Regions from separate parts of the Kitasatospora sp. NPDC004799 genome, predicted to be linked through region 1. Evidence: predicted binding sites of a transcription regulator. Region 1 holds the regulator's gene; the other holds the start of a gene.
The links. The regulator HrcA, encoded in region 1, represses chaperone genes, less so after heat shock. The targets are predictions, from matches to a motif close to TTNGCACTCNGNNNNNCNGAGTGCNAA.
Positions count from the first base shown of each region.

Region 2: groES (co-chaperone GroES) is a predicted target of HrcA. The motif match lies at 8,139-8,165, and genes of this name have one in related genera.

Region 1 is NZ_JBEXJK010000014.1:4,567-16,007, forward strand. Features, by position in the region: gene ABZW03_RS03460 (AMP-binding protein) at 1-1,598, shown strand, start outside; gene hemW (radical SAM family heme chaperone HemW) at 1,657-2,886, shown strand; gene ABZW03_RS03470 (Uma2 family endonuclease) at 2,928-3,485, shown strand; gene ABZW03_RS03475 (DUF3097 domain-containing protein) at 3,476-4,309, opposite strand; gene ABZW03_RS03480 (hypothetical protein) at 4,341-4,925, opposite strand; gene htpX (zinc metalloprotease HtpX) at 4,961-5,908, opposite strand; gene hrcA (heat-inducible transcriptional repressor HrcA) at 6,198-7,232, shown strand; gene dnaJ (molecular chaperone DnaJ) at 7,311-8,450, shown strand; gene ABZW03_RS03500 (16S rRNA (uracil(1498)-N(3))-methyltransferase) at 8,529-9,278, shown strand; gene ABZW03_RS03505 (PDZ domain-containing protein) at 9,399-11,441, shown strand, end outside.
Region 2 is NZ_JBEXJK010000107.1:1,521-12,961, forward strand. Features, by position in the region: gene alr (alanine racemase) at 1-69, shown strand, start outside; gene ABZW03_RS16230 (alpha/beta hydrolase) at 66-1,358, shown strand; gene tsaE (tRNA (adenosine(37)-N6)-threonylcarbamoyltransferase complex ATPase subunit type 1 TsaE) at 1,452-1,949, shown strand; gene ABZW03_RS16240 (hypothetical protein) at 2,062-2,256, shown strand; gene ABZW03_RS16245 (hypothetical protein) at 2,319-2,885, opposite strand; gene tsaB (tRNA (adenosine(37)-N6)-threonylcarbamoyltransferase complex dimerization subunit type 1 TsaB) at 3,041-3,697, shown strand; gene rimI (ribosomal protein S18-alanine N-acetyltransferase) at 3,721-4,209, shown strand; gene tsaD (tRNA (adenosine(37)-N6)-threonylcarbamoyltransferase complex transferase subunit TsaD) at 4,202-5,308, shown strand; gene ABZW03_RS16265 (hypothetical protein) at 5,305-5,565, shown strand; gene ABZW03_RS16270 (polysaccharide deacetylase family protein) at 5,597-6,538, shown strand; gene ABZW03_RS16275 (class I SAM-dependent methyltransferase) at 6,543-7,709, opposite strand; gene ABZW03_RS16280 (hypothetical protein) at 7,727-8,056, opposite strand; gene groES (co-chaperone GroES) at 8,307-8,612, shown strand; gene groL (chaperonin GroEL) at 8,729-10,357, shown strand; gene ABZW03_RS16295 (LysR family transcriptional regulator) at 10,822-11,441, shown strand, end outside.

The sequences.
Region 1 (11,441 bases):
GCGCGGGCGCCGCGATCACCACCGTCTACCCGAGCACCAACGCGGACGAGACCGCGTTCATCCTCTCCGACTCCGGCTCCCGGGCGCTGTTCGCCGAGAACGAGGCCCAGCTGGCCAAGGCCGTCGAGCAGATCGACCAGCTGCCCGAGCTGCGCACCGTGATCCTCTTCGACGCGCCCGGCGAGGCCCCCGGGACGGCCGGCCTGGAGCTGCTCACCCTGGCCGAGCTGGAGGAGCGCGGCGCCGCGTACCTGGCGGAGCACCCGGACGCGGTGGAGAAGGCCGTCGACGGGCTCGGCAAGGAGCAGCTGGCCACCCTCATCTACACCTCCGGCACCACCGGCCGCCCCAAGGGCGTGCGCCTGGTGCACGACTGCTGGGCGTACGAGGGCCGGGCGCAGGAGGCCAGCGGGCTGCTGGGCCCGGACGACGTGCAGTTCATGTGGCTGCCGCTGTCGCACGTGTTCGGCAAGACGCTGATCTCCGGGCAGATCGCCACCGGGCACGTGATGGCGCTGGACGGCCGGGTGGACCGGATCATCCACAACCTGCCGGCGATCCGGCCGACCATCATGGCCTCGGCGCCGCGCATCTTCGAGAAGGTCTACAACGGCATCGCCGGCAAGGCCAGATCCGAGGGCGGTGCCAAGTACAAGGTCTTCCTGTGGGCCGCCAAGGTGGCCCGCGCGCACGCCCGGGCGGTGCAGGAGAGCCGGATCGCCACCGGGGCCGAGAGCGCCCCGCTGGGCCTGCGGGTGCAGCACGCGCTCGCCGACAAGCTGGTGTATTCGAAGATCCGGGCGGCCTTCGGCGGCCGGCTGCGCGGCGCGGTCTCCGGCAGCGCCGCGCTCGCCCCGGAGATCGGCTACTTCTTCATCGGCGCCGGGGTGCCGATCCTGGAGGGCTACGGCCTGAGCGAGACCAGCGCCGGTTCCTGCGTCAACCGCGCCGAGGACGTGCGGATCGGCACGGTGGGCCGCCCGCTGCCCGGCACCGAGGTGCGGATCGCCGAGGACGGCGAGGTCCTGCTGCGCGGGCCGGGCGTCATGCGCGGCTACCACAACCTGCCGGAGAAGACCGCCGAGGTGCTGGAGCCGGACGGCTGGTTCCACACCGAGGACATCGGCGAGCTCAGCCCGGACGGCTTCCTGCGGATCACCGACCGCAAGAAGGACCTGTTCAAGACCTCCGGCGGCAAGTACGTGGCGCCCAGCGAGGTCGAGGGCAAGTTCAAGGCGGTCTGCCCGTTCGTCAGCAACATCCTGGTGATCGGCAACGGCCGCAACTACTGCACCGCGCTGATCGGCCTGGACGAGTCGGTGCTGCTGCCGTGGGCCGCCGAGCACGGCCTGGCCGGGAAGTCCTACGCCGAGCTGGCCGCCGAGCCGGCCGTGCACGAGCTGATCGAGGGCTTCGTCCGGCGGGTCAACGGCGACCTCCAGCGCTGGCAGACGATCAAGAAGTTCCACCTGCTGCCGCGCGACCTGGACATCGAGCACGGCGAGCTCACCCCGAGCCTGAAGATCAAGCGCCCGGTGGTCGAGCGGACCTACGCGGACGCGGTGGCCGCGATGTACGCGGGCGCCAACGAGGCCTGATCCGCCCCCGTCCCGTACGGCTCGCCGGTTCGGTCGGGCCGTACGGGACAATGGGCTCATGCCCTCCGCACTCCCCGACGGCGAACCGGTGCCGTCCGACGGTTCCCTGCCCGCGCACGCCCTCGCCGGGCTGGGCTCGCGGCCGTTCGGCTTCTACCTGCACGTGCCGTACTGCGCCAGCCGCTGCGGCTACTGCGACTTCAACACCTACACCGCCACCGAGCTGCGCTCCTCCGGGGCAGTCGCCTCGCAGGAGACGTACGCGGACAACGTGGTCGCCGAGATCCGGCTCGCCCGGAAGGTGCTGGGGGACGCCGACCTGCCGGTGCGGACGGTCTTCCTCGGCGGCGGCACCCCGACCCTGCTGCCCGCCCGCGACCTGGTGAAGATGCTCGCCGCGATCCGCGAGGAGTTCGGGCTCGCCGAGGGCGCCGAGGTCACCACCGAGGCCAACCCGGAGTCGGTGGACCCGGCGTACCTGGCCGAACTGCGCGAGGGCGGCTACAACCGGCTCTCCTTCGGCATGCAGAGCGCCCGCCCGCACGTGCTGCGGCTGCTCGACCGCCACCACACCCCGGGCCGCCCCGAGGCCTGCGTGGCCGAGGCCCGCGCGGCCGGCTTCGAGCACGTCAACCTCGACCTCATCTACGGCACCCCGGGCGAGTCCGACGACGACTGGCGGGCCTCCCTGGACGCCGCCATCGGCGCCGGGCCCGACCACGTCTCCGCGTACTCGCTGATCGTCGAGGAGGGCACCCGGCTCGCCGCCCGGGTCAAGCGCGGCGAACTGCCGATGATCGACGACGACGTGCACGCCGACCGCTACCTGATCGCCGAGGAGGCGCTCAGCGCCGCCGGCTACTCCTGGTACGAGGTCTCCAACTGGGCCACCACCCCCGAGGGCCGCTGCCGCCACAACGAGCTCTACTGGACCGGCGCCGACTGGTGGGGCGCCGGCCCCGGCGCCCACAGCCACGTCGGCGGCGTCCGCTGGTGGAACGCCAAGCACCCCGCCGCCTACGCCCGGGCCCTCGCCGAGCACCGCACCCCGGCCCAGGCCCGCGAGGTGCTGGCCGACGAGGACCGCCGCGTCGAGCGCATCCTCCTGGAGCTGCGCCTCGCCGACGGCATCCCCCTCGACCTGCTCACCCCCACCGGCCGCAGGGCCGCCGACCGCCACCTCGCCGACGGCCTCCTCGCCGCCGGCCCGTACCAGCAGGGCCGCGCCGCCCTCACCCTCCAGGGGAGGCTGCTCGCGGACGCCGTCGTGCGTGACCTGGTGGACTGACATTCGTTAACGTGGGAGTCAGCCGTCGGAGGGAGCGTGCGATGACCGCCATCGATGATCGGATGACCGGGATCTTCGAGAACCTGGAGGTGCCGGAAGGCGTCAAGGCCGAACTCATCAGGGGGGAAATCGTGATGATGGCGGGGCCTGACATGGTCCACAACCTCATCGTCTCCGGGATTCAGCACCAGACCCCCTACGACCGATGGCGAACGCTTCAGACCCAGGACCTGATCATCTCCGGTGAGGCCAGTGAACCGCAGCCGGACCTCGTCGTCTTCGAGCGTGGTGCCGTCCCGGAGGCGGGCCGCTTGCTGCCCGCCTCCGCGGTGACCGTTGTGGTCGAGGTGGTTTCCAAGACCAGCGTGCACCGGGACTACCGGATCAAGCGTGAGATGTACGCCCAGGGCGGGATCCCGGCGTACCTCATCGTTGATCCGCTCAAGGGCGTCTGTGTGCTCCTCACCGAACTGACCACCGATACGGCTTCGGGCGCCCCGGTGTACTGGTCCGAGCGGACCACGAAGTTCGGTGACCCGATTCAGCTCGACCTGCTGGACATCACGCTCGACACCTCGGAATTCCAGACCTACTCCTGACCCGGCAGGGCCGTGAAGTCGATCAACTCCTCGACCCGGCCGAGGAGTTCGGGCTCCAGGTCCTTGTAGGAGTTCACCTTGGAGAGAATGTGCTTCCAGGCCGCCGGGGTGTCCACCGGCCAGCCGAGGCGGCGGCAGGTGCCCTCCTTCCAGTCCTCGCCCCGGGGGACGGCGGGCCAGGCGGGGATGCCCACGGACGAGGGCTTCACGGCCTGCCAGACGTCGATGTAGGGGTGGCCGACGACCAGCACCGAGTCCCCGGTGACCTGGGCGGCGATGCGGTGCTCCTTCGTCCCCGGGAGGAGGTGGTCGACCAGGACTCCGAGGCGGCGGCCGGGGCCGGGGGCGAAGTCGGCGACGATCGCGGGCAGGTCGTCGATGCCGCGCAGGTACTCGACGACCACGCCCTCGACCCGCAGGTCGTCGCCCCAGACCCGCTCGACCAGCTCGGCGTCGTGCCGGCCCTCGACGTAGATGCGGGACTCCCGGGCGACCCGGGCGCGGGCGTTCGGGACGGCGATCGAGCCGGAGGCGGTGCGGGCCGGGGTGCGGGGTGCCGCCGGGCCGGTGGGGCGGACCAGGGTGACGACCCGGCCCTCCAGCAGGAAGCCGCGCGGCACCAGCGGGAACACCCGGTGCTTGCCGAAGCGGTCCTCCAGGGTGACGGTGAACCCCTCGGCGGTCTTCTCGCAGCGCACCACCGCCCCGCAGAAGCCGGTCGCCGCCTCCTCGACCACCAGGTCCCGCTCGGCGGGCACCTCCGGGGCGGGCTGCTGCTTCTTCCACGGCGGGGTCAGGTCGGGTCCGTACTGGCGGCTGCGCATACGGGTGATCATAGGGAGGGCGGACGGCGCGTCAGAGGCCCGGCGCGCCCCAGACCGGGAACCAGCGGCCCAGGTCCTTCTCCAGCCGCAGGTCGTTCCCCAGCAGCGCGTTGACCTGCAGCTCCAGCGCGCTGTCGCGCTTCTCCCCGCCGCCGGGCACCGGGGCGAAGGGGTAGAAGGTGCCCCGCTTGTAGAGGTAGACCAGGGCCAGCGACCGCCCCCGCGGATCACGGAAGCCCACCAGCGAGCAGAGCAGCTGCGGCCCGAAGCCGTTCGCCTCCAGCTCGCTGTTGACCGCGTGCAGGTCGTTCACCAGCTCCGGCAGCTCCTCGGGCCGGTGCCGGGCCAGCAGCCAGGAGTAGCCGTAGGCGTCCCGGGAGGCCTCCACCGGGACTCCGCCGCGGCCGGTGTCGGCGTCCAGCAGCGCCCGGACCTGCTGCTCGACCTGGACGAAGGCCGCGCCCTCGACGGCGGCGAAGCAGACCGAGCCGAGCCCGGTGGGGGTGAAGCCGGCCCCGGCCTCCAGGGTGAGCGCGGCGGACGGCACGCCGAACAGCTGGTCGAGGTCGGGCCTGACGGGCTTGCTGCGGCCGAACAGGGCGTCCAGGAATCCCATGGGGGTCCTTTCGGGAACGGGCGGGAACGGGGGCGTCAGCGGCCGAGCTGCTCGGAGATCCGCGCCAGCTGCGCCAGCCGCTGCTCCAGGCTCGGGTGGGTGGACAGCAGCTGCGAGGCGGCCTCCCGGGCGCTCAGCGCGGGGGCGAAGTAGAAGGCGTTGTACGGCTGCGCCTGGCGCAGGTCCTTGGTGGGGATGGCGGCGATCTGCCCGGTCACCTTGGTGAGCGCGGCGGCCAGGGCGCTGGGCCGGCCGGTGAGCTGGGCGGCGGCCCGGTCCGCGGCCAGCTCGCGGTAGCGGGACAGCAGCCGGGTGAGCAGGAAGCTGATCGCGTAGACGACCATCGACACCAGCGGGACGACCAGCGCCAGGACGGCCGCGCTCTGGTCGTTGTTGTTGCGCCCGCCGCCCATGAACCCGCCGTACACGGCGATCCGGGTCATCGCCCCGGCGAGGACGCCGAGGAAGCCGGCGATCGTCATCACCGCGACGTCCCGGTGGGCGACGTGCGACAGCTCGTGCGCGAGCACGCCCTCCAGCTCCTCCGGTTCCAGCCGGCGCAGCAGCCCGGTGGTCACGCAGACCACCGCGTTCTGCGGGTTGCGGCCGGTGGCGAAGGCGTTCGGCATGTCGTTGTCGGCGACCGCCACCCGGGGCTTGGGCATGTCGGCCAGCGCGCAGAGCCGGTCGACGGTGCCGTGCAGCTGGGGGAACTCCTCCGGGGACACCCGGTGGGCGCCCATCGCCCGCTCGGTGATCCGGTCGCTGAACCAGAACTGGGCCACGAACAGCCCGCCGGAGATCAGCACGATCAGTGGCCAGGCGCCGCGCAGCAGCGCGATCAGCAGGCCCGTGAAACCGACGTACAGCAGCCCGATCACGAACATCGTGGCGACCATGCGGCCGGTCAGGCCGCGGTCGGGCGCGAAGGGGGTACCCCCGGCCGGAGGCTGGGGGAGGGTGTGCTGGCCCGAGCTCGACATCGCTTGCTCCTCCGTTCGCCGTCGCTTTCGATGCTGCCACCCGGACGGCCTCCCGGCACCACCCCGGCGCCGACCGGACCGAACCGCCGGGGCCCCGCGGGCCGTGGGCGGAACTGCGGGGAGGATCACCCCGGTCGGGCCGTTCCTGCCGTAGGACCCGGGCCGTACACTGGCAGGTACGGTTTTGGCACTCGCGTGTTCAGAGTGCCAGGAACGGGGGCTTCCCGGAGGGGCCCGCAGCAGCGAGGGACACAGTCGGACAACGTGCGAAGACGGAGGTGCGTGCCCCATGGCCGGTGAGGTCCGCCAGCTGGACGAACGCAAGCTCGCCGTGCTCCGCGCGATCGTGCAGGACTACGTGGGCACCGAGGAGCCGGTCGGTTCCAAGGCCCTGGTGGAACGGCACAACCTCGGGGTCTCCCCGGCGACCGTCCGCAACGACATGGCGGCGCTGGAGGAGGAGGGGTACATCCACCAGCCGCACACCAGCGCCGGCCGCATCCCGACCGACAAGGGGTACCGCCTCTTCGTCGACAAGCTCGCCGAGATCAAGCCGATGAGCGCCCCCGAGCGCCGGGCCATCCGGCACTTCCTGGACGGCGCGGTCGACCTGGACGACGTGGTCGCCCGCACGGTGCGGCTGCTCGCCCAGCTGACCCGGCAGGTCGCGGTGGTGCAGTACCCCTCGCTGAGCCGCTCCACCGTCCGGCACATCGAGCTGGTGGCGCTGGCCCCGGCGAAGGTGATGCTGGTGCTGATCACCAACACCGGCCGGGTCGAGCAGCGGATGGTCGACTGCCCGGGCGCGGTCGGCGAGACGGTGCTGGCGGACCTGCGGGCCCGGATCAACGCGAGGGCCGCCGGCCGGCGCCTCCCCGAGGTCCCGGGGCTGCTGGAGGAGCTGCCGGCGCACTTCGAGCAGGCCGACCGGCCGACCGTCAGCACGGTCCTGGCGACCCTGTTCGAGACGCTCGCCGAGCAGAACGAGGAGCGGATCATGCTGGCCGGCACGGCCAACCTGACCCGCTTCGGGCACGACTTCCCGCTCACCATCCAGCCCGTGCTGGAGGCCCTGGAGGAGCAGGTCGTCCTGCTCCGCCTCCTGGGTGAGACCGCGGACGCCGCGATGACGGTCCGGATCGGGCGGGAGAACGCCTACGAGGGGCTGAATTCCACCTCGATCGTTTCGGTCGGCTACGGTTCGGGCGACGAGAGCGTGGCGAAACTGGGTGTGATCGGTCCGACCCGGATGGACTACCCGGGCACAATGGGGGCGGTGCGAGCGGTGGCGCGGTACGTGGGCCAGATCCTGGCCGAGTCCTAGCAAGCGGCCGTCGTTGAAACCCTTAACGGCGGCTAACCAGTCGCAGCACTACTACAGGCGGAACAAGCGGAGCATTTGGTGGCCACGGACTACTACGCGGTACTCGGCGTCCGACGGGATGCGGGGCAGGACGAGATCAAGAAGGCGTTCCGGCGCCTGGCACGCGAACTGCACCCGGACGTCAACCCGGACCCGAAGACGCAGGAGCGGTTCAAGGAGATCAACGCCGCCTACGAGGTGCTCTCCGACCCGCAGAAGCGTCAGGTCTACGACCTCGGCGGGGACCCGCTGTCCCCGGGCGGCGGCGGGGCGGGCGGCTTCGGGGCCGGCGCGGCCGGCTTCGGCTTCTCCGACATCATGGACGCCTTCTTCGGCGCCGCGGCCGGCCAGCGCGGCCCGCGCTCGCGCACCCGCCGCGGCCAGGACGCCATGATCCGGCTGGAGATCACCCTGGAGGAGGCCGCCTTCGGCACCACCAAGGAACTCCAGGTCGACACCGCCGTCACCTGCACCACCTGCAGCGGCGAGGGCGCGGCCCCCGGCACCTCCGCGCAGACCTGTGACATGTGCCGCGGCAAGGGCGAGGTCTCCCAGGTCACCCGGTCCTTCCTGGGCCAGGTCATGACCTCCCGCCCCTGCCCGCAGTGCCAGGGCTTCGGCACCGTCGTGCCGACCCCGTGCCCGGAGTGCGCCGGCGACGGCCGGGTGCGGGCCCGCCGCACCCTGACCGTCAAGATCCCGGCCGGTGTCGACAACGGCACCCGGATCCAGCTGGCCGGCGAGGGCGAGGTCGGCCCCGGCGGCGGCCCGGCCGGCGACCTGTACGTGGAGATCGCCGAGACCACCCACACCATCTTCCAGCGGCGCGGGGACGACCTGCACTGCACCGTCACCATCCCGATGACGGCGGCCGCGCTCGGCACCCAGGTGCCGCTGCAGACCCTGGACGGCCTGGAGGAGGTCGACATCCGGCCCGGCACCCAGTCCGGCCAGTCGATCCCGCTGCACGGCCGGGGCATCACCCACCTGCGCGGCGGCGGCCGGGGCGACCTGATAGTGCACGTCGAGGTGAAGACGCCCAGCAAGCTCGACGCCGAGCAGGAGGAGCTGCTGCGCCGCCTCGCGGTGCTGCGCGGCGAGGAGCGGCCGTCCGGCCAGTTCGCGCCGGGCCAGCAGGGCCTGTTCTCCCGGCTGAAGGACGCCTTCAACGGCCGGTAGTCGTCCGCGGAGGGGTGCCGGGGGAAGGCCCCCGGCACCCCTTCCGTGTTCCCGTCCCACTTTCGGAGGTTCCCCGTCATGACCGCGCCCGTCTTCTTCGTCGAGACCGAGCGGATCGCCACCGCCGCGCCCGGGGCCGTGGTGCGCCTGGACGGCCCGGAGGGGCGGCACGCGGCCGCGGTGAAGCGGCTGCAGCCGGGCGAGGCGGTGACCCTGGCCGACGGGCTGGGGCTCGGCGTGGACGGCACGGTCGCCGAGGTGCTCGGCAAGGACGAGGTCGACGTGGCGGTCGCCGCCGTGCGCCGGGAACCGGAGCCCGCGCCGCGGATCGTGGTCGTCCAGGCGCTGCCCAAGGGCGACCGCGGCGAGCTGGCCGTGGAGACGATGACCGAGGTCGGCGTGGACGTGGTGATCCCGTGGTCCGCCTCGCGCTGCATCACCCAGTGGAAGGGCGACCGCGGCGCCAAGGCGCTCGCCAAGTGGCGGGCCACCGCCCGGGAGGCGGGCAAGCAGTCCCGCCGGCTGCGCTTCCCCCTGGTGCGGGACGTGATGACCACCCGGCAGCTGACGCCGGTGCTGGCCGGGGCCGCGTTCGCCGCCGTGCTGCACGAGGAGGGCGCCGAGCCGCTCGCGCACGCCGGGCTGCCGGAGGGCGGGGACATCGTCCTGGTGGTCGGCCCGGAGGGCGGGGTCTCCCCGGAGGAGCTGGCCGCCTTCGCCGAGGCGGGCGCGAAGCCGTACCGGCTGGGCCCCTCGGTGCTGCGCACCTCCACCGCCGGGGTGGCCGCCGGCGCGCTGCTGCTCGGGCGCACCGGGCGCTGGTCCTGACGTTTGTTGCAGCGCCCCCCGACGGCACCCGGCGCGAGCGCGCGACGGCCGTCCGCGGGCGGCGCCGGGAGTCTGCGGAAAACGGCGCAGACCGTCCGCGCACCTGCCTAGGCTGGCCGGGTGACGGACTCCCTGAGCACCCCGGCCGGCGCCTACCCGCGCCACCCCCACCTGCACGGCGACCTGGTCGCCTTCGTCGCCGAGGACGACCTCTGGCTCGCCCCGCTGGACGGCGGCCGGGCCTGGCGGCTGACGGCGGACCACCTGCCGGTCCACCACCCGAGGTTCTCCCCGGACGGGCGGCACCTCGCCTTCACCTCCACCCGGGACGGCGCCCCCGAGGTGCACGTGGTGCCGGTGGACGGCGGTCCGTCGCGCCGGCTCACCTACTGGGGCAGCCACCAGACCAGGGTGCTCGGCTGGACCGCCGACGGCCGCCCGATCGCCGCCACCGCCGCCGGCGAGGCCAGCCCGCGCCGCACCTGGGCGCACGCGGTGCCGCTGGACGGCGGCGAGCCGCAGCGGCTGCCGTACGGGCCGGTCGGCGGCCTGGCCTTCGAGCCGGGCGGCGACCGCGTGCTGCTGAGCAGCGTCAACGGCCGTGACCCGGCCTGGTGGAAGCGCTACCGGGGCGGGCGGGCCGGCAAGCTGTGGCTCGGCCGGGACGAGTTCGTCCGCGTCCACGCGGAGCTGGACGGGCAGCTGGACTCCCCGATGTGGGCAGGGGAGCGGATCGCCTTCCTGTCCGACCACGAGGGCGTCGGCGAGCTGTGGTCCAGCCGCCCGGACGGCACCGACCTGCGCCGCCACACCACCGACCCGGACGGCTTCTACGCCCGGAACGCCACCACCGACGGCACCCGGGTGGTGTTCCACCGGGCCGGCGACCTCTGGCTGCTGGACGACCTGGCGGGCGCCGCGCCGCGCCGGCTGGACGTCCGGCCGGCCGGTCCGCGGGCCGGGCGCCGCCCCCGCCCGGTGCCCGCCGCGCACTGGCTGGACTCCGTCGCCCCCGACCGCACCGGCCGGGGCAGCGCCGTGGTGGTGCGCGGCAGCGTGCACTGGCTGACCCACCGCGAGGGCCCGGCCCGGGTGCTGGACGAGACCCCGGGCGTGCGCGGCCGGCTGGTCCGGGTGGTGCCGGGCGAGGACGGCGCCCAGGGCGTGCTCTGGGTGACCGACGCCGAGGGCGAGGACGCCCTGGAGTACGCCCCCGACCTGCACGGCGAGGAGCGCCGCCGGCTCGCCGCGGGGCGGATCGGCCGGGTCAACTCCCTGGTGGTCTCCCCGGACGGCAAGCAGGCCGCGCTCGGCGTGCACGACGGCCGGGTGCTGCTGGTCTCGCTGGCCGACGGCGCCGTGCACGAGCTGGACCGCAGCGCCGACGGCGAGCCCGGCGGGCCGGCCTTCAGCCCGGACTCGGCCTGGCTGGCCTGGTCGCGTCCGGTGCGCGGGATGGGCCCGCACTCGCTGCGCCAGATCGTGCTGGCGAACCTGGCCACCCGGACGGTCGGCGAGGTCACCCAGCCGCGCTTCGTGGACACCTCGCCCGCCTTCACCGCGGACGGCCGCTACCTGGCCTTCCTGTCGGTGCGCAACTTCGACCCGGTCTACGACGCGCACGTCTTCGACCTGTCCTTCCCGAACGGCTGCCGCCCGTACCTGGTCACCCTGGCCGCCGACACGCCCTCCCCGTTCGGGCCGCAGCGGGCCGGGCGCCCGCTCGGCGGGGAGGAGGACGAGCCGAAGGCCAGGAAGGCGGACGGCGAGGAGGCGGCGGCCGACGCCGCGCCGGTGACCAGGGTCGACCTGGACGGCATCGCCGACCGGATCATCCCCTTCCCGGTCGAGGGCGGCCGCTTCGAGGACCTCGCCGCGGCCAAGGACGGCGTGCTCTGGACCAGGGCCCCGCTGATGGGCGAACTCGGCGACGGGGCCGCCTCCTTGGACGACGACCGGCCCCGCCCGGTGCTGGAGCGCTTCGACCTGCGCAAGCGCCGGGTCGAGCAACTGGTGCACGGCCTGGACGAGTTCGCGGTCAGCGCGGACGGCACCCGGGTGGCCGTGCTGGACGAGGGCGAGCTGCGGGTCGTCCCGGCCGACCACAAGGGCGGCGACGACGAGGAGACCACCGTCGACCTCGCCCGGCTGCGGGTGACCGTC
Region 2 (11,441 bases), on a different contig from region 1:
ACCCGGATCGGCGCCCGGGTGCCCCGCCGCTACCTGGGCGGCAGCCACGCCGAGGGCCCGTCGGCATGACCGACGGGCCGGCCGAGGGCAATCCGGTCGCGGCGGTCGCCAAGGCGGCCGGCGCCGCCTCCGGGGTGAGCCGGGCGGGTGTGATCGGGATCTCGGTCGGCGTGCTGGCGGCCGGGGCGGCCGCGGGCGTCGCGCTCGAGCGGCTGACCGTCGGCCGGGCGATGCGCCGCCGGGCCCGGGCCGAGCTGGACGCCAACGCGCCGTACGGCTCGCTGCGCGGCCGGCCGAGGCGGGTCGCCGCACCGGACGGCACCGAGCTGTACGTCGAGCTGGACGGCACCGGCTGGGACGAGCCGGACGGCCTAGCCCGCCCCGGGCTGGAGGGGCAAGCCCGCCCCGAGCTGGACGACACTCGCGAGCGGGCGAATCACAGCCCGCCGCTGACGGTGGTGTTCTGCCACGGCTACTGCCTCAACCAGGACAGCTGGCACTTCCAGCGGGCCGCGCTGCGCGACGGCGTCCGGCTGGTCTTCTGGGACCAGCGCAGCCACGGCCGCTCCGAGCGCTCCCGCTCGTACCTGGCGGGCGAGCCGGCCGGCATCGACCAGCTGGGCGGCGACCTCAAGGCGGTGATCGACGCCGTCGCCCCGACCGGGCCGCTGGTGCTGGTGGGCCACTCGATGGGCGGCATGACGGTGATGGCGCTGGCCGACCAGCACCCGGAGCTGTTCCGCGAGAGGGTGGCCGGCGTGGCGCTGATCGGCACCCTCGCCGGGGACTGGAACGAGGTCAGCCTCGGCCTGCCGAGGGCCGGCGCGAAGCTGTTCAAGAAGGTCGCGCCCGGGATGGTGAAGCTGCTGGGCCGGCAGGTCGACCTGGTCGAGGCGACCAGGCGGCTGGGTTCGGACGTGGCCGCCGTGTTCTACCGGCGGTTCTCCTTCGGCGGCCGGGACGTCGACCCCGGCGTGGTGCGCTTCGCCGAGCAGCTGCTGGACGCCACCCCGATCGACGTGGTCGCCGAGTTCTACCCGGTGTTCGGCGTGCACGAGAAGTACGCGGCGCTGGCCGCCCTGCGCGGTCTGCCCGCGCTGGTGCTGGCCGGGACGAAGGACCTGCTGACGCCCTCGACGCACAGCGAGGCGATCGCCGAGCGGCTGCCCGGCGCCGAGCTGGTGCTGGCCGAGGGCGCCGGGCACCTGGTGATGCTGGAGCGCCCGGAGCTGGTCGACCACGAGCTGGCCCGGCTGCTGCGCCGGGCCGCCGACTTCGCCGGGGCCGCGCCGCTGCCCGCGGCCGTCCTCGACCTGGCCCGGGAGCGGGCCGTGGCACCCGTCGCCGACGCTGTGTGAGCCCCCGCCGCACCGGGGCCCGCCGATGTGGCACGGTAGCGGTGGCGGCCGGTGGTCGGTGCGCCGGTACGGACCGAAGGGCAAGACACGCGCATGGGCTCGCACGCCACTCTCACCGTCCCCACCCCGGAGCGGATGGGCCGGCTCGGCCGGGAGCTGGCCGCGCTGCTGCGGCCGGGGGACCTGGTGCTGCTCTCCGGCGAGCTGGGGGCGGGGAAGACCACGCTGACCCGGGGCCTGGGGGAGGGGCTGCAGGTCCGGGGGGCGGTGACCTCGCCGACCTTCGTGATCGCCCGGGTGCACCCCTCGCTGGTCGGCGGCCCGGCGCTGGTGCACGTGGACGCGTACCGGCTGGGCGGGGACCTGGACGAGATGGAGGACCTCGACCTGGACGTCTCGCTGCCCGAGTCGGTGGTCGTGGTCGAGTGGGGCGAGGGCAAGGTCGAGCGGCTGTCCGAGGACCGGCTGGAGGTCCGGATCGAGCGGGCCATCGGCGGCACCGCGGACGGCGACGACCAGGACCCGCGCCGGGTGGTGCTGACCGGCATCGGCCCGCGCTGGGCGGACGTGGCGCTGGCGGAGCTCGGATAGCCGACCGGCTGCCGACATCTTGCCGACAGTCTGTCGGCAAGATGTTGCGGGCGGGGTGCCGGGCGTGGTGGGATGGGTGCTGCGGTTAGGTCTGCCTAACTAGGGAGGCGCCATGTCGAGCACCACCCCCGCCCCGCAGCGAGCGGTCCCCGCCGCCGGGGCCGGAGAGCCCGCCCGTCGCGCTCCGGGAGAGCCGATGCGGGCGCTGCTGGCCGCCTGCGCGGCTGCCGAGGCGGTGTCCACCCCGCCCGAACCGCGGCCCGGGCAGGACGAACGGCCCGAGGCGCGGACGCCCCGGGCCGCGTGACACCGGTCTCTTCCAGGCGTGACGCCGGCCTTTTCCAGGCGTGACGCCGGCCTCTTCCGGGCTCAGGCGATCACGACCACCTTGGTCTCCTTCGGCGCGAAGTCCCAGAGCAGCTGGCCCTCGGCGCGACCGCTGCGGATGCCGCCGGTCTTGGCGCTCGGGTCGGTGGTCGGCGTCGCGCCGTCCACGGCCGCGCTGAAGCCGAACACCACGCCGTTCTGCTGCGCGAAGCGCACCACGTGCTCGATCTGCTTGCCGTCCGTCCCGGTGGAGGTCGGGGTGCGGCCGTACACCGCGTAGTTGCCCGGGGCCGGCTCGACCGAGCCAGGGGTGACCGGGAAGGCGGCCACGACCTGCGGGTTCTTCTTCGGATCGACCAGCCAGACGTAGTGGCTGCCGATCGAGTAGACGACCCGGGCGCCGGTGCCCGAGGTGGCCGGCAGCGCCGGGACGGTCGGGGTCGGCGCGGCGGTCGGCGCCGCGGCGGTGGCCGTACCGGTCGCCGTGGTGGTGGCGGTGGGCTTGGCGCCGCCCGCCCGGTCCTGGGCGCCGTTGGCCTGGAAGGCCAGCAGGCTCACCACCGCCAGGGCCCCCAGGGTCAACCCCGTGACCACCACTCCAGGACCCATCTTCGCCACGTTGCCGCTCCCGCCGCCGTCCCTTTACGTACGGCCCCATCGTGCCAGGTTCATCCGCGCGGGTCGCAGCGCCTCGGACCTGTGTTCCCGGGTAGTACACCTTGCCGATCGGCCGGTCGGCCCAACGTCGGTCTAACCTTGACCCCGTGCTGCTGCTCGCGTTCGACACCGCTACCCCCGCCGTCACCGCCGCCGTCCACGACGGCACGGCCGTCCTCGCCGAGACCCACCAGGTCGACGCCAGGCGCCACGGCGAACTGCTGCTGCCCGCGATCGACCAGGTGCTGCGGGCCGCCGGGGTGGACAAGCACCGGCTGACCGGCATCGCGGTCGGCGTCGGCCCGGGCCCGTACACCGGCCTGCGGGTCGGCCTGGTGACCGCCGCCGCGCTCGGCCACGCGCTCGGACTGCCGGTGCACGGCGTCTGCACCCTGGACGCGATCGCCTTCCAGGCCCGGGCCGAGGGCCTGGCCGGGCAGCCGTTCACGGTCGCCACCGACGCGCGCCGCAAGGAGGTCTACTGGGCCTCGTACGACGCCGAGGGCCGCCGCACCGAGGGCCCCGACGTGGACCGCCCGGCCGAGCTGACCCCGCAGGAGCGCTCCGTCGGCGCCGGCGCGCTGCTCTACCCCGAGGCCTTCCCGGGCGCGCACGGCCCCGCGCACGTCTCGGCCGGCGCCCTGGCCGGCTTCGCCGCCGCCGAGCTGGCCGCCGGGCGCGAGCTGCTGCCGAACCACCCGCTGTACCTGCGCCGCCCGGACGCCCAGGTCCCGGCAGGCTACAAGGCGGTGCTCCCGGCGTGAACCACGGCACCACCCTGCGCCCGATGCGCTGGTGGGACATCGCGCCGGTGCTGGAACTGGAGCTGCGGCTCTTCCCCGAGGACGCCTGGTCCGCCGGGATGTTCTGGTCCGAGCTGGCCGAGTCCCACCCCGGCGGCACCCGCCACTACACCGTCGCGACCGCCCCGGACGGGACGATCGTCGGCTACGCCGGGCTGATGGCGGTCGCCGGAGAGGGCGACGTCCAGACCATCGCCGTCGACGAGCGCCACCAGGGCGCCGGCCTCGGCGCGGCGCTGCTCACCGACCTGATCCGGGAGGCCGCCCGGCGCGAGTGCGCCGAGCTGCTGCTGGAGGTGCGGGTGGACAACCCGCGCGCCCAGCGGCTGTACGAGCGCCACGGCTTCGAACCGGTGGGCATCCGGCGCGGCTACTACCAGCCCGCCAACGTCGACGCGCTGGTGATGCGCCTCGACCACCCGAGCACTGACAGCACCGACCCGAAGGACATTGAGGACCCCCGCCATGGCTGACGAACCGCTCGTCCTCGGCATCGAGACCTCCTGCGACGAGACCGGCGTCGGCATCGTGCGCGGCACCACGCTGCTGGCCGACGCGGTCGCCTCCAGCGTCAACGACCACGCCCGCTTCGGCGGCGTCGTCCCGGAGATCGCCAGCCGCGCGCACCTGGAGGCGATGGTCCCGACCATCCAGCGCGCCCTGGACACCGCCGGGATCAAGGCCAGCGACCTGGACGGCATCGCCGTCACCGCCGGCCCCGGCCTGGCCGGCGCGCTGCTGGTCGGCGTCAGCGCCGCGAAGGCGTACGCCTGGGCGCTGGACAAGCCGCTGTACGGGGTCAACCACCTCGCCTCGCACATCTGCGTCGACCAGCTGGAGCACGGCCGGCTGCCCTCGCCGACGATGGCCCTGCTGGTCTCCGGCGGGCACTCCTCGCTGCTGCTCAGCGAGGACATCACCAGCGACGTCCGCCCGCTCGGCGCGACCATCGACGACGCCGCCGGCGAGGCCTTCGACAAGGTCGCCCGGGTGCTCGGCCTCGGCTTCCCCGGCGGCCCGATCGTCGACCGCACGGCCCGCGAGGGCGACCCGAAGGCGATCGCGTTCCCGCGCGGCCTGACCGGGAAGAACGACCCGGAGTACGACTTCTCCTTCTCCGGCCTGAAGACCGCCGTCGCCCGCTGGGTGGAGGCCAAGCGCCGGGCGGGCGAGGAGGTGCCGGTCGCCGACGTGGCGGCGTCCTTCCAGGAGGCGGTCACCGACGTGCTCACCCGCAAGGCCGTCAAGGCGTGCCGGGACAACGGCGTCGACCACCTGATGATCGGCGGCGGCGTGGCGGCCAACTCGCGGCTGCGCGAGATGGCCCAGCAGCGCTGCGACCGGGCCGGCATCCGGCTGCGGGTGCCCCGGCCGGGCCTGTGCACCGACAACGGCGCGATGGTCGCGGCGCTCGGCGCCGAGATGGTCTGGCGCGACCGCGCGCCGTCCGCCTTCGACCTGTCCGCCGACTCCTCGCTGCCGGTGACCGACGTCCACGTCCCGGCCGCGGGCCTCGGGCACGGCGACGTCCACGGCCAGGCGTACGAGGCCCTCGGCGGCGGCGCGGCATGACCGTCGCCGCGATGTGGGAGGCCCGGGCGGCGGCCGGCCGAGGGGCCGAACTCGCCGCCTGGGTACGGGAGTCGGCGCTGCCCGCGCTCCGCGGCTCGGCCGGGCTTGACCGCCTCGAACTGCTCTCCGCCCCCGGCGAGCGGGTGCTGCTGATCGCCTGGTGGCGCGGTGAGCCGGTGCCCGTCGCCGATCCGCCGGCCGAACTGCTGGGCCGTCCGGTGCACCGCTGGTCCTTCACCAGCGACCATGTCGAATAGGTGATCGGGAACCGCTGACCCGTTCGTTACCGTGCTAGCTGAGAGGAAGCTGGACGGGAACCGGGAGTACGCAGCGGTGATCAGGGACGGGCGGGGCAGGACCAGGACGTACGCGGCGGGGGTGCTGGCGCTGCTGGCCTTCGCCACCGCGTGCGGCGACGACGGGGGCGGCGGCAGCGCCGCCCCGGCCGCGACCGCCACCGCCACGACCGCCCCGGCCGTGCCCCGGCCCACCGCCGCCGCTCCGGCCGGCGCCCCGGCGGGGGCGGACGCGGCGGCCTGGGCCAAGTGGAACCTCACCCCGCTCGCCCCCGCCCCGGCGCCGCCCGCCGACAAGCCCGTCAAGCTCCAACGGACCGGCCCCGTACCGGTGTTCAGCGACGTGAAGACGAGCGACAAGGTGGTCTTCATCACCATCGACGACGGCGCCGAGAAGGACCCGAAGTTCGTCGAGATGCTGACCGACCTGAAGGTGCCGGTCTCGATGTTCCTGACCCGGGACATCGTCAGGAACGACTACGCCTACTTCAAGCCGCTCCAGGCGCTGGGCAACCACGTCCAGAACCACACCGTGGACCACCCGGTGATGAGCAAGCTCCCGGCGGACCGGCAGAAGGCCGAGATCTGCGACGCGCAGTCCGCGCTCACCCAGCAGTACGGCGCCGCCCCGCTGCTGTTCCGCCCGCCGTTCGGGGACGGCGCCAACACCCAGGCGCTGAACGCCTCGGTCCAGGAGTGCGGCCCGCGCGCGATCGTGCTGTGGCGCGAGTCGATGCAGATCCACGACATGCAGTACCAGTCGGGGGACCGGGCGCTGAAGCCCGGCGACATCATCCTGGCGCACTTCCGCGGCCCCAAGGAGCTCAAGGGCGCCACGATGACCCAGATGTTCGGCGATCTGCTGGCCCGGATCCAGGAGCAGGGCTTCTCGGTGGCCCGGCTGGAGGACTACATCCAGGCACCCGCGTCCTGAGGCCTCAGGCGGGCTGACCGAGCATCATCAGCGGCCCGTGGTCGGTGCGGCTGAGGATCACCGTGACGGTGTTCGGGCCGGAGGGCTTGAGCTGGCGGCGCAGGTCCTCCGGGGTGATCGCCATCCCGCGCTTCTTGATCACCACCGTGCCGACCGCCCGCTCGCGCAGCAGCGCCTTCAGCTTCTTGATGTTGAACGGCAGCACGTCGGTGAGCTCGAAGGCGTGCGCGTACGGGGTGGCGACCAGTTCGTCCGAGGTCAGGTAGGCGATCTTCGGGTCGATCAGCCGGCCGCCCACCTGCCCGGCCACCTCGGCCACCAGATGGGCCCGGATCACCGTGCCGTCCGGCTCGTACAGGTAGCGCCCGACCGGGCCGGCCGGCGGGTCGGGCAGGTCGCCGCCGGTCAGGCTGGCGCCCTGCGGCAGCAGGGTCGCGCGGTGCGGGCTCGCGGCCCGGGTGCCGAACCAGAGCACCGCCTCCTTGACGTCGCCGTGGTCGGAGACCCACTCGGCCTCGGCGTCCTCCGGCACGGCCTCGTGCGGGATGCCCGGCGCGACCTTCAGCGCGCCGATCGGGGTCCGCCGACCGGCCTCGATCGCCCAGGAGAGCGGCGGGGCGTACGCCTCCGGGTCGAACACCCGGCCGCGCGAGGTGCGCCGGGCCGGGTCGGTGAACACCGCGTCGTAGCCGGTGACGTCCACCTCGGCGACGTCCGCGCAGCGCACCTCGACCAGCTCGGCCAGGCCCAGCGCGGCGGCGTTGGCCGCGGTGGCGGCGCAGGCCGCCGGGTCCCGGTCGACGGCCAGCACCTCGATGCCCGCCCGGGCCAGCGCCAGCACGTCCCCGCCGATGCCGCAGCACAGGTCCGCCAGCCGGCGTACGCCCAGGGCGGCGAAGCGCTGCGCGCGCCACTCGGCCACGCTGCGCCGGGTGGACTGCTCGACGCCGTTGGGCGTGAAGTACATCAGGTCGGCGTCCGCCCCGAACTTCGCCCGCGCCCGCTGCCGCAGCCGGGCCTGCCCGAACGCCGCCGACACCAGCTCCGCGGGGTGCTCCCGGCGCAGGCGGGTCGCCAGCGCCAGCTCCTCCTCGGGGGTGAACTCGCGCAGTTCGGCGAGCAGGGCCTGGCCCTCGGGGGTCAGCAGCGGCTGGAGGTTCTCGGTGTCCACGGGGCCATTCTCGCCGGTCAGGCGCCGGGGAAGCCCGCGACGGCCCAGCCCGGCACCAGGAAGGGGGCCAGTGCGGCGGCGACCGGGAGGAACCGGTAGCCGGCCTGCCGGGCGCGGAAGGCGACGTACCCGGGCACCCCGAGGCTGGTGATCACGCCGATGAGCCCGCTCAGGACGACGACCACCTCCGCCACCTCGCCGTCGTCCATCGCGACGAGGCTGAGGGCGAGAACGATGAACAGCACGTAGGCGGCGGCCGGGATCGCCGCGAGCACCGGCAGGAGAGCCGCGGAGAGCAGGGTGTCCTTGGTGCTGGACGGGCCGAGGCGGGCCGGGAGGGGAGTCATGACGGGGAGTCTGGCCGGGCCCGGCCCGGTCGCACATGAGTACGGCTACTCATCCGTGAACCGGGGACCTCAGGGCGCGTCGTTGGCACTCTGGTTGACTGAGTGCTAACACGGCCCTATGGTCGTCCTTGGCACTCCCCACTAGGAGAGTGCTAACGCGACGACGCGTGTCTGACCCCCGCGACGGCAGACCCGCAGGATCGCCCCTACCCGTTAGAAAACCCCGTAATCTCCGAAGGGGAGCTCGGACGTGACCACCAGCAGCAAGGTTGCCATCAAGCCGCTCGAGGACCGCATCGTGGTCCAGCCGCTCGACGCCGAGACCACCACGGCCTCCGGCCTGGTTATCCCGGACACCGCCAAGGAGAAGCCCCAGGAGGGTGTCGTCCTGGCCGTCGGCCCGGGCCGCTTCGAGGACGGCCAGCGTCTGCCGCTCGACGTCGCCGTGGGTGACATCGTCCTGTACTCGAAGTACGGCGGCACCGAGGTGAAGTACCAGGGCGAGGAGTACCTGGTGCTCTCCGCCCGCGACGTTCTCGCGATCATCGAGAAGTAAGTCGTCCCGACCCGCCCCGGATCCGTGTCCTCCGTGACAGTGGCCCGGGGCGTGGTTGTTGGTTCACGTAGTTCGGCGGCCGGTGGGCCGGCCGCAGCCCCGAGGGAATAGGGAACATGGCGAAGATCCTGCAGTTCGACGAGGACGCCCGCCGCTCGCTGGAGCGCGGTGTCAACAAGCTGGCCGACACCGTCAAGGTGACCATCGGCCCCAAGGGCCGCAACGTCGTCATCGACAAGAAGTTCGGCGCCCCGACCATCACCAACGACGGTGTCACCATCGCCCGCGAGGTCGAGCTGGACGACCCGTACGAGAACCTTGGCGCGCAGCTCGTCAAGGAGGTCGCCACCAAGACCAACGACGTCGCGGGTGACGGCACCACCACCGCCACCGTGCTGGCCCAGGCCCTGGTCAACGAGGGTCTGCGCAACGTCGCCGCCGGCGCCGGCCCGGCCGCCCTGAAGAAGGGCATCGACAAGGCCGTCGCCGCCGTCTCCGAGCACCTGCTGTCCGTCGCCCGCGAGATCGAGGGCAAGGACGACGTCGCTGCCGTCGCGTCCCTCTCCGCGCAGGACACCCAGGTCGGCGAGCTGATCGCCGAGGCGATCGACAAGGTCGGCAAGGACGGTGTCATCACCGTCGAGGAGTCGAACACCTTCGGCGTGGAGCTGGACTTCACCGAGGGCATGCAGTTCGACAAGGGCTACCTGTCGCCGTACTTCGTCACCGACGCGGAGCGGCAGGAGGCGGTCCTGGAGGACCCGTACATCCTGATCAACCAGGGCAAGATCTCCTCCATCCAGGAGCTGCTGCCGCTGCTGGAGAAGATCCTCCAGGGCGGTGCCTCGAAGCCGCTGCTGATCATCGCCGAGGACGTCGACGGCGAGGCGCTGTCGACCCTGGTCGTGAACAAGATCCGCGGCACCTTCAACGCCGTCGCCGTCAAGGCCCCGGGCTTCGGCGACCGCCGCAAGGCGATCCTCGGCGACCTGGCCGTCCTGACCGGCGGCACGGTCATCTCCGAGGAGGTCGGCCTCAAGCTCGACCAGGTCGGCCTGGACGTGCTGGGCACCGCCCGCCGCGTGACCATCACCAAGGACGAGACCACGGTCGTCGACGGTGCCGGTGACGCCGAGGCCGTGGCCGGCCGCGTCGCCCAGATCAAGGGCGAGATCGCCGCGACCGACTCCGACTGGGACCGCGAGAAGCTGCAGGAGCGCCTGGCCAAGCTGGCCGGCGGCGTCTGCGTCATCAAGGTCGGCGCCGCCACCGAGGTGGAGCTGAAGGAGCGCAAGCACCGCCTGGAGGACGCCATCTCGGCGACCCGCGCCGCGGTCGAGGAGGGCATCGTCGCCGGTGGTGGCGCCTCCCTGGTCCACGCCGCCAAGGTGCTGAACGACGGCCTGGGCCTGTCGGGTGACGAGGCCACCGGTGTCGCCGTGGTCCGCAAGGCGCTGCACGAGCCGCTGCGCTGGATCGCCCAGAACGCCGGCCTGGAGGGCTACGTCATCACCTCCAAGGTCTCCGAGCTGGAGATCGGCCAGGGCTACAACGCCGCCACCGGCGAGTACGGCGACCTGGTGAAGGCCGGCGTCATCGACCCGGTCAAGGTCACCCGCTCCGCCCTGGAGAACGCCGCCTCGATCGCCTCCCTGCTCCTCACCACCGAGACCCTCGTGGTGGAGAAGAAGGAGGAGGAGGCCGACAACGGTCACTCGCACGGCGGCCACGGCCACTCGCACTGAGGCCGGCCTGAACGCCACGGCCTGAACGGCTGACCGGAGGCCCGGTCCGCACCCCCACCGGGGACGCGGACCGGGCCTCCGGCTGTTACTCGCCCGCTCGCCTCCGGGGCGCTCGGACCCGGTGCCGACGGTCGGCGCTCCCTCTCTCCTTCGTCGCTCCCTCGCTTCTCCCTTTCGGCACCGGCGCGCCCCTTCGGCTCGGGGCGGGGATTCGCCCGCTCGCCTCCGGGGCGGGCTCCCGGCCCGGCGCCGACGGTCGGCGCTCCCTCGCTCTCCCCCAGCCTTCGGCCGGGGGTACCCCCAACGTCGCTCCCTCGCGCTCTCCCTTTCGGCGCCGGCGCGCCCCTTCGGCTCGGGGCGGGGTTCGCCTGTGCTTCGCCCGCTCGCCGGGGGCGCGGGGCCCCTTCAGGCTTCAACTATCAGCAGAATTTTGCAGAATGCAAAGATTGCCTTATAACTGAGGCATGATCGAGGCCCGCCATCTGCGCGTCCTGCGTGCCGTCGCCCGCACCGGCTCCTTCTCCGCCGCCGCCCGCGAGCTGGGGTGTACGCAGCCCGCCATCAGCCAGCAGATGAAGGCCCTGGAGAAGTCGGTGGACACCCCGCTGGTGGTCCGCTCGGGCCGCGGGATGCAGCTCAGCGAGGCCGGGCGGGTCCTGCTCAAGCATGCCACCGGGATCCTGGCCGGGCTCTCCGCCGCCGAGGAGGAGGTGGCCGCGATCGCCGGGCTGCGGGCCGGGCGGGTGCGGCTGGTCTCCTTCCCGACCGCGAGTTCCACCCTGGTGCCGCCCGCCGTCGCCCGCCTGCGGGACAGCCATCCGGGGGTGCGCGTGTCGCTGGTCGAGGCGGAGCCGCCGGAGTCGCTGGCGATGCTCCGCGGCGGCGAGTGCGAGATAGCCCTGGCCTTCCGCTACCCGCAGTCCGACGGCGCCGTCGCCGCCCCGGCGCCCGCCCACGGCACGCCGCGCGAGGCCCGGGCCGAGGCCAACCTGGAGGCGCAGCAGCTGAGCGCCGGGACCGACTGGTCCGACCTGGTGGTGACCCCGCTGCTGGACGACCCGCTGGTGGGCCTGCTGCCCGCCGA